Roseobacter denitrificans OCh 114: one gene and its partner. The protein of the gene in region 1 binds, or shares a complex with, the protein of each later gene. Links are inferred from orthologs where the notes say so. Each region holds a gene or a part of one and is shown on either strand. Other genes may lie near its edges.

Evidence for each region. Proteins that work in one complex are often made in the same cells at the same time.
Region 2: the proteins of mfd (region 1) and uvrA are in contact, whole or in part, in a crystal structure (PDB 4DFC), measured with the Escherichia coli proteins. The link is inferred for Roseobacter denitrificans OCh 114 from one-to-one orthologs.

The regions. Positions count from the first base shown.
Region 1 is NC_008209.1:2,615,376-2,620,824, forward strand. What follows is about bases 674-4,722. They hold mfd (transcription-repair coupling factor), read right to left. Parts: upstream 4,339-4,722; coding sequence 874-4,338; downstream 674-873. Other genes in these bases: RD1_RS12600 (MFS transporter), read left to right, coding at 674-877; RD1_RS12610 (hypothetical protein), read right to left, coding at 4,372-4,722. Outside these bases: more of RD1_RS12600, read left to right, coding at 1-673; more of RD1_RS12610, read right to left, coding at 4,723-4,899; hemB (porphobilinogen synthase), read left to right, coding at 5,020-5,449. UniProt on the Escherichia coli protein: Couples transcription and DNA repair by recognizing RNA polymerase (RNAP) stalled at DNA lesions. Mediates ATP-dependent release of RNAP and its truncated transcript from the DNA, and recruitment of nucleotide excision repair machinery to the damaged site.
Region 2 is NC_008209.1:2,867,015-2,871,101, forward strand. What follows is about bases 701-4,087. They hold uvrA (excinuclease ABC subunit UvrA), read right to left. Parts: upstream 3,760-4,087; coding sequence 901-3,759; downstream 701-900. Outside these bases: mmsB (3-hydroxyisobutyrate dehydrogenase), read left to right, coding at 1-384; RD1_RS21165 (hypothetical protein), read left to right, coding at 556-699. UniProt on the Escherichia coli protein: The UvrABC repair system catalyzes the recognition and processing of DNA lesions. UvrA is an ATPase and a DNA-binding protein. A damage recognition complex composed of 2 UvrA and 2 UvrB subunits scans DNA for abnormalities.

The DNA.
Region 1 (5,449 bases):
CGGCGCGTCAGGCCCGCGCGTGGTCTGCATTGCGATCGTGCGCGATCTCTTCTCGGGGCGCGAAATGGCGCGGATCCTGTCGATCGTCATGATCATCTTCACCATTGTGCCAGCCTTTGCGCCCGCCATGGGCGTTGTTATCATCCACGTTGCCGGCTGGCGCAGTATTTTTCTGGCCTTTGTCATATTCTCACTGATCTCGGCGGTGTGGTTGGGCCTGCGCCTGCCCGAGACCTTGCCGGTGGAAAACAGACGCCCGCTGAAAATAGCGCTGATTGTGGATGCCGTGCGGCAAATGCTGCAACACCCGGTCGTGCGCATCTCGATCATGGTTCAAACACTTTCCATGGCCATGCTGTTTTCGCTACTGATGCTGATACAACCGGTTTACCAGTTTGTGTTCGACAAGCTTGAAACCTTCCCCTTCTGGTTCGGTGCCATTGCGCTGTCCTCGGCGCTTTCCAGTTTTCTGAACGCCATGTTGGTCGTGCGTTTTGGCATGCGCCGCCTGATCACCATCGGTCTGGCCATGCAGATTGGTCTGTCAACGCTCGTTCTGATGACCAGTGGGAGCGCTGCCGGTCAGGGCTTTGCCGTTTTTGCGATCTGGCAGGCGTTTGTGTTCTTTCAGGCCGGACTGTCCATTGGCAACCTCAATGCCATCGCGATGGAACCGATGGGCCATATCGCGGGCATGGCCGCGAGTGTGATCGGCGCGATTTCGACCGTGCTGGCCGCTGTGATCGCCTCGCCCGTCGGTCTGTTGTTTGACGGCACGATCAGACCGCTGGTTGGCACCATTTTGGTGCTGGCGCTGCTGGCCTTCCTGCTGATGATGTATATGGCGCGGGTTGAGGCGCGCGCGCAAAGCGCCTAGCCCGCCTTTGCTTTCTTGCGCTTTTTCTCGGCGATGACCTTTTCGGCGAGATCGCGCGCGATGGCAAACGCGCCTTTGATCTTGTCGGCATCCGCTTTCCAGTCGCGCCGCACGACGATCTTGTTGTCCTTGACCTTGGCCAGCCCGCGCTGATCCTCGATGAAGGACACAAGCCCCTGCGGTGAGGCGAATTTGTCGTTGTGAAACTGGATCGTTGCCCCCTTTGGCCCGCCATCCAACTTGGCGATCCCGGCCCGTTTGCACATCGCCTTGATGCGCACCACCAGCATCAACGTGTTGACCTCGCGCGGCAGCTTGCCGAACCGGTCGATCAATTCGGCGGCAAACCCTTCCAGTTCGACCTTGGTGGTGAGGCTGCTCAAACGACGATAAAGCCCCAGCCGCACATCCAGATCCGGCACATAGTCTTCGGGGATCAGCACCGGCACGCCGAGGTTGATCTGCGGGGCCCATTGATCGTCCGCCTCTGACAGTCCTTCCAATTCACCCGTGCGAATCTTGGCAATCGCTTCTTCGAGCATGGATTGATAAAGTTCAAAGCCCACATCGCGCATCTGACCCGATTGCTCTTCACCCAGCAGGTTGCCCGCGCCGCGAATGTCCAGATCCTGGCTGGCCAAGGTGAACCCTGCCCCCAGCGTATCAAGGCTGGAGAGCACACGCAGACGTTTTTCCGCCGTCGCCGTCAAACGCGCCCGTGGCTTTGTCGTCAGATAGGCATAGGCGCGGGTTTTCGACCGCCCGACGCGCCCCCTGATCTGATACAGCTGCGCCAGACCAAACATATCCGCCCGATGCACGATCATCGTATTGGCGGTTGGAATATCCAGACCGGATTCAACAATCGTCGTGGCCAGCAGGATGTCGAATTTACCGTCGTAAAAGGCATTCATCCGGTCATCAAGCTCACCTGCCGCCATCTGCCCATGCGCCACCACATAGGTCAGTTCGGGCAGTTGTTCGGTCAGGAACGCCTCGATCTCCGGCAGATCAGAGATGCGTGGCACCACATAAAACGACTGCCCGCCGCGATAGTGCTCGCGCAGCAAGGCCTCGCGCAGGGTCACCGTGTCAAATTCACTGACATAGGTGCGGATCGCCAGACGGTCCACGGGCGGTGTGCCAATGATGCTGAGGTCGCGCACGCCCGTGAGGCTCAGTTGCAGCGTGCGCGGGATCGGGGTCGCGGTCAGCGTCAGCACATGGATGTCCGTGCGCAGCTGTTTCAGGCGTTCCTTGTGGGTTACGCCAAAATGCTGTTCCTCGTCGATGATCAGCAATCCGAGGTTTTGAAAACGGATGCCCTGGGCCAGCAGCGCATGGGTTCCGATGACGATATCGACCGTGCCACGGCTCAAGCCCTCGCGTGTTTCATTGGCCTCCTTGGTCGGGACAAAGCGGCTGAGCTGGCGCACGTTGATCGGAAAACCGCGGAACCTTTCGGCAAAGCTCTTGTAGTGCTGGCGTGCCAGCAAAGTTGTCGGTGCAATCAGCGCGACCTGAACGCCCGACATGGCCGCCACAAAGGCCGCGCGCATCGCGACTTCTGTCTTGCCAAACCCAACATCCCCGCAGACCAGCCGATCCATCGGATTGCCCGACGTCAGATCGTCGATCACATCCGCGATGGCGCGCAGCTGGTCATCGGTTTCCGTATAGGGGAAGCGCGCGCTGAAGGCATCCCACATGCCCGGTGGCGGTTCCAGCACGGGCGCTTTGCGCAGCGCGCGTTCCGCTGCAACCCGGATCAGCTTGTCGGCCATCTCGCGGATGCGCTCTTTGAGGCGCGCTTTCTTGGCCTGCCAGGCCCCGCCACCAAGACGATCCAGCAGCCCTTCCTCGTGGCCGTATTTCGACAAAAGCTCAATATTTTCAACGGGCAGGTAGAGTTTCGAGGACTCCGCGTATTCCAGCAGAATACACTCATGGGCCGCCCCTGCCGCCGTAACGACCTCCAGCCCCTTGTAGCGCCCGATACCATGATCCACATGGACAATCAGATCGCCGGGGCTGAGCGATTCCGTTTCGGTCAGGAAGTTTTCGGCGCGGCGTTTGCGGCGGCTCGAGCGGATCAACCGGTCCCCCAGCACGTCCTGTTCGGATATGACCGTGAGGCCAGGGGCTTCAAACCCGTGTTCCAACGCCCAGACGGCGAGGTAAAGGCCACGTTTGCCGATCCGTGTCGCATCGGGCACCGGGATCGCTTCGGCCAGCCCTTCGTCTTCGATCAGCCCGGTCAGCCTTTCACGCGCGCCCTCCGAATAGCTGGCGATCAGCACCGGACCGCCTTCCATCTTTACCTTAATGTGATCAGCCAAAGCCCCGAAAAGGCTTAGGCTTTCCTGTTGTCGTTCAGGTGCAAAATTCCGCCCGATCCGCGCCCCTGCATCGGTGACATTCAACCCCGTCGGCTGTGGCAATGGGGCCAGTTGCAGCACGCGCCGCCCGCCAACTGCTGCGTCCCAAGCGGCACTGTTGAGGTAAAGCGCCTCCGGTGGGCAGGGTTTGTACACACTGTCCATCTTGGAGCGGTTGGACATGGCAATGCGGCGCGTTTCATATTGATCCGCGATGCTGTCCCAGCGTGCCTCTCGCGCGGCGGTGATCTGATCATCCAGCGACACAGAGGCCTGTGGCAAGTAATCAAATAGCGTCTCCAACCCATCGTGGAAAAACGGCAACCAGTGTTCCGCCCCTTGGTGCTTGCGCCCGGCGCTGATGGCTTCATACAGCGGATCATCCGTGCCTGCCGCGCCGAATTCGATCCGGTAGTTCTGGCGAAACCGTGTGATGGCAGCCTCATCCAGAATGATCTCGGAGACCGGCGCAAGCTCAACGAGGTCCAGCTTTTCGGTGGTGCGCTGCGTGGCGCTGTCAAAGCGGCGCGCGCCATCCAGAACGTCCCCGAACAGATCCAGCCGCACAGGCCCCATGTCGCCGGGTGGAAAAATATCAATAATCCCACCGCGCACCGCATAATCGCCGGGTTCGGTGACGGTCGGGCTTTGCACAAAGCCCATGCGCACCAGAAAATTGCGCAAGGCCTTTTCGTCGATCCGACTGCCAACGCGCGCGCTGAAGGCGGCATCCTTGAGCAGGTCGCGCGCCGGAATTTTCTGACTGGCGGCGTTCAGCGTGGTCAGCAGGATAAACCGCTCCGGCATGCCGTGGATCAACGCGGCGAGCGTCGCCATCCGCTGTGCGGAGATATCCGCATTGGGTGAGATGCGATCATAGGGCAGACAATCCCAGCCCGGAAAGACCACCACGGGCATATCTGGGGCCATGAAACGCAGCGCAGCCTGCAGCGCGGCCAGACGTTTGTCATCACGCGCGATATGCATCACCGGCGCGCTGCTCTTTGCAACTTCGTCAAGCAGCACGCGGGCATCATAGCCCTCGGGCACGCCGGAGATCGTGATATGGGTGTGCGCAGTCATGGGCTGCTTCAATTGTGTCTCAGCGCCGGAGTGTCAACCGCCCAATACGCCAATCGACAGGTTTTGGTACATTCCCCAAAGTGCTGTGACAAAGATCGACACAACGCCGATCATCTGAACATAGAGCCGATGGCGCGACAAACGTCGGCGCAAATGCTCACCCGTGGCGTCTTCGTCTCGGATCAGACGCGCGGTCGACAAGGAGAGCAACCCCACCAGTGACATCGGAAACCCCAGCAAGAACAGCGCCTGTGCGATCTCAAGCCCGTAGACAAAGCCCGTCAACAGCAGCGCGGTCAGGATAAAACACCCCAGCGCCAGCATCCACAATCCCGAAACCGTCGAGATGAACAGCAACCGGTTGGTGTTGATCCGCACCAGATCTTCGAGGTCCTGTTCCGCCTGTCCCCCGTTGCGGCGTGCACGCAGGACCATATCGAACGGAACACCAAGCACCCAATGGCTCGCCGTGGACCACAGTACCGCCAGCGCGATCCAGAACCAGAGGTTCGAAAAGGAGCGCATGTCGATCAGTTCAAAGATGCTGCTGTAAAGGTCCACGAGACGTGCTTTTCTTTTTGTCTTTCGGCACTCTTAGCGGGGCAATGTGGCAATTCCTAGCCTTGGCTTGGGGAAAAATACGTGGCAATCAGGATGTGTAACACAAAATGGACATTTGCGATGCGCCCGACACAAGCCCCCTTTCCCGCCACCCGTCTGCGCCGCCTGCGCCAAAGCCCGGCCATCCGTGCTTTGACGCGGCAGAACACGCTTACGGTGGATGATTTTATCTGGCCGGTTTTCGTGCGCGCCGGTGAGGGGATCAAGGAGGAGATCCCCTCGATGCCGGGTGTCTTTCGCCGGTCGGTCGATCAACTGGTGGAGGCTGCGCGCGAGGCGGCAGATCTGGGCATCCCCGCGATCTGCATCTTTCCCTATACCGGCATAGAAGAGCGTACAGAGGATTGCGCGGGCGCGTGGGATCCGGAAAACCACGTCAATCGGGCCATCCGCGCCATCAAACAGGCGGTGCCGGATATTGCGGTGATGACCGATGTGGCGCTGGATACCTATAACATCAACGGGCATGACGGCTTTGTCGAAAACGGAG
Region 2 (4,087 bases), 250 kb from region 1 along the record:
AATAACATGATCCTCGGGGCCACCATGATCGCCACCTGCGAAGCCTTCGCGCTGGCTGATAAACTGGGGCTGGACCGTCAGAAGATGTTCGATGTTGTCAGCACCTCATCGGGCTACAGCTGGTCGATGAACGCCTATTGCCCGGCACCCGGCGTCGGCCCGCAAAGCCCGGCCGACAATGATTACACCCCCGGTTTCGCCGCTGAGTTGATGCTCAAGGACCTCGGCCTGTCGCAACAGGCGGCTGAGGCGGTGGATGCGGATACCCCGATGGGCGCGCGCGCACTCGCGCTCTATCGCGCCTTTGTCGAGGAGGAAGACGGGCGCGGCAAGGATTTCTCCGCCATGCTGCCACGCTTCACGCAGCGCTCGCGCACAGAATGACATCGGGTGATGGCATGCGCCCCCGTTCCTCGCCGGGCTTCGAACCCCGAGGGGCAACGACGGCCCAACAGGCAGAAACAAGCCATTAAGGCGAAAACCGATGTTGCACATCTTGCAATGGCCGTGGTGGTCCCCATGTCAAAGGCACGAAAATAAACAATGGGAGCAATCATGGAACAGCAAGAAACAACCGAAGTGAATGTCAGAACCCTCGCGCAGCGCCTCAGATCTGACGTGACACTGACCGCGCCTGCATGGGTTTTTGCGCTTGGCGGTTTCGCCGTGCTTGTCTTGATCGGCGTCGCATTGGACTGACGACATCAGGGCCGGTCCTCCCGTAACCGTTCTTATCTTTGGCGGTCCGATGGCGACCGCCACAGGCCTGTGGCGCGCCGTTCTGTGAAAGCCGCAGGACCTCACGGATGATCCGGTCGCATTTGCCACAACGATCCAACCGGTACATTTGAAACCAGCGCAGGGCTGTGAGCGCGCAGCGCCACCGCCCTGTTCAAACACTTATTCGGCGGCCACTTTCTTCTGTGCCAGCATCGGTTTGAGGTATTTCCCGGTGTAACTGCCCGGCGCCTCGGCGACCTGTTCAGGCGTGCCGGTCGCCACGACCTCGCCCCCCCCGTCGCCACCTTCCGGTCCGATGTCGATGATGTGGTCGGCGGTTTTGACCACGTCGAGATTATGCTCGATCACGATCACCGAATTGCCCTGATCGACCAATTCATGCAATACATCCAACAGCTTGCGCACATCTTCGAAATGCAATCCGGTGGTGGGTTCATCCAGAATGTAAAGCGTGCGCCCGGTTGAGCGCTTGCTGAGTTCCTTGGAAAGCTTGACGCGTTGCGCCTCGCCCCCCGACAGGGTCGTCGCCTGTTGGCCAACCTTGATATAGCCTAGGCCCACGCGCATCAACGCATCCATCTTCTCGCGGATGGACGGCACCGCCTTGAAGAATTCCTGCGCGTCTTCCACCGTCATATCAAGAACATCCGCAATGCTCTTGCCCTTGAACGTGACCTCAAGTGTTTCGCGGTTGTAGCGTTTGCCCTTGCAGGTTTCGCACTCCACATAGACGTCGGGCAGGAAATGCATCTCGATCTTGATCACGCCGTCGCCCTGACAGGCCTCGCAGCGCCCGCCCTTGACGTTGAAACTGAACCGTCCGGGTTTGTAGCCCCGGGTTTTTGCCTCGGGCAGCCCGGCAAACCAGTCGCGGATCGGTGTGAAGGCACCGGTATAGGTCGCCGGATTCGAACGCGGCGTGCGCCCAATGGGGCGTTGATCAATGTCGATGACCTTGTCCAGATGTTCCAGCCCCTTGATCGTCTCGCAAGGCGCTGGCGTCTGGCGCGCCCCGTTCAGCCGCATGGAGGCCGTTTTGAACAGCGTCTCAATCGTCAGCGTCGATTTCCCGCCGCCCGACACGCCCGTCACACAGACGAATTTGCCCAGCGGATAATCCACCGTGACATTTTTCAGGTTGTTGCCCGTCGCTTTGACCACCTGCAGCTTTTTCTTGTTGCCCTTGCGCCGCGTCGTCGGAACGGCGATTTCACGCGTCCCCATCAGGTACTGCCCGGTGATCGAATTTTCATCCGCCGCAACGCGCGCCGGTGTGCCGTGGCTGACAACCGTTCCACCATGCACGCCCGCCCCCGGACCAAGGTCAAAGACGTAATCCGCCTCGCGGATCGCTTCCTCGTCATGCTCCACCACGATGACGGTATTGCCTTGATCCCGCAGATTCTTGAGGGTCAACAGCAGGCGATCATTGTCGCGCTGATGCAGGCCAATTGACGGCTCATCCAGAACGTAAAGAACACCGGTCAGGCCGGAGCCTATCTGGCTGGCCAGACGGATGCGCTGGCTTTCGCCGCCCGACAGCGTGCCCGCATTGCGGCTCAGCGTCAGATACTCAAGCCCCACATTGTTCAGAAATCCCAGACGTTCGCGGATTTCCTTCAGGATCGCGCGCGCGATTTCGTTCTTCTGCGCCGTCAGATGGTCCGGCACAGTCTCGCACCACTCAAAAGCATCCCGGATCGACATCTGGACCACTTCACCAGCGTGCAACCCGGCGATCTTGACAGCCAGGGCTTCGGGGCGCAGACGGAAACCACCGCAGGCCCCGCAAGGCCGGTTGTTCTGATAGCGCTCGAACTCTTCGCGAATCCAGTTGCTGTCTGTCTCGCGGTAGCGCCGTTCCATATTCGGAATGACGCCTTCAAACACGCGCGTGACCTGATAGACCCGGCCCCCTTCGTCGTAGCGGAACTGGATCTCCTCCTCGCCCGAGCCATAGAGGAATACCTGCTGCACCTTGTTCGGCAGATCCTTCCACTTGGTCGACTGTTTGAACTGATAGTGTTTCGCAATCGCCTCGATGGTTTGCAAGAAGTAGGGCGACTTGCCCTTGCGCCAGGGCGCGAGGGCCCCATCGGCAATCTTGAGGTTCTGATCGGGCACCACGAGCCGCTCGTCAAAAAACAGCTCGACCCCCAACCCGTCACAGTCCGGACAGGCCCCGAAAGGCGCGTTGAACGAAAACAGCCGCGGCTCGATTTCGGGAATGGTGAAGCCGCTGACCGGACAGGCAAATTTCTCCGAAAACGTCGTGCGTTCCGGCTCGCCTTCGGCGGGGGCCGTTTCAAGGATTGCGATACCATCGGCAAGGTCAAGTGCGGTGCGCAGGCTGTCGGCAAGCCGCGTTTCCAAACCCTCGCGCACCACGATCCGATCCACCACCACATCAATGTCATGGCGGAATTTCTTGTCCAGCGTTGGCGGTTCGTCCAATTCGTAAAACGCGCCATCCACCTTGACCCGCTGAAATCCCTGCTTGCGCAGTTCCAGAAACTCTTTGCGGTATTCGCCCTTGCGGTCCCGGATGATCGGGGCCAGCAGATAGGCGCGCGTCCCCTCCTCCATGGTCATCACACGGTCCACCATGTCCTGCACCTGCTGCGCTTCAATCGGTTTACCCGTCGCGGGGCTGTAGGGCGTGCCGACGCGCGCGAACAGCAGGCGCATATAGTCATAGATTTCGGTGACGGTGCCCACGGTCGAGCGCGGGTTCTTCGACGTGGTCTTCTGTTCGATGGAAATCGCAGGGCTGAGGCCGGAGATGTGATCCACATCCGGTTTCTGCATCATATCGAGGAATTGGCGCGCGTAGGCGGACAGCGATTCGACATAGCGGCGCTGCCCTTCGGCATAGACCGTATCAAAGGCGAGCGACGATTTTCCTGACCCTGAAAGACCCGTGATAACAACCAGTTGGTCGCGCGGAATATCCACGTCGATGTTCTTGAGATTATGCTCACGCGCCCCGCGCACTTCGATGTTTTTCAATTCAGCCATCATGAGCCCCCATTTCCTACTAAACGACATAGGCGTTTGACGCCGCTTCGCCAATCAAAAAAAGAGAACGAATGAGGAACAAGCCGTAATGCGCTTGGATCGGTTGCGTTCAAAGTGCCCGGTGCGTGTTTGCCGTTGCCGATGTCACCAAGGGAATCGCGCAAGACCGTAAAGACGCGGAATTTACACCCGTGAACAGAACGTTAACGGGATGATCGCAACTGCCACGGGAAAACACCCGGAAAACGTGGTTAACACCGCGAAAGTGCTTTCCAAATGGTAAATATAGTTTTACGCATCGGCAGGCTTTGACAGTCAGGCGCTTTTG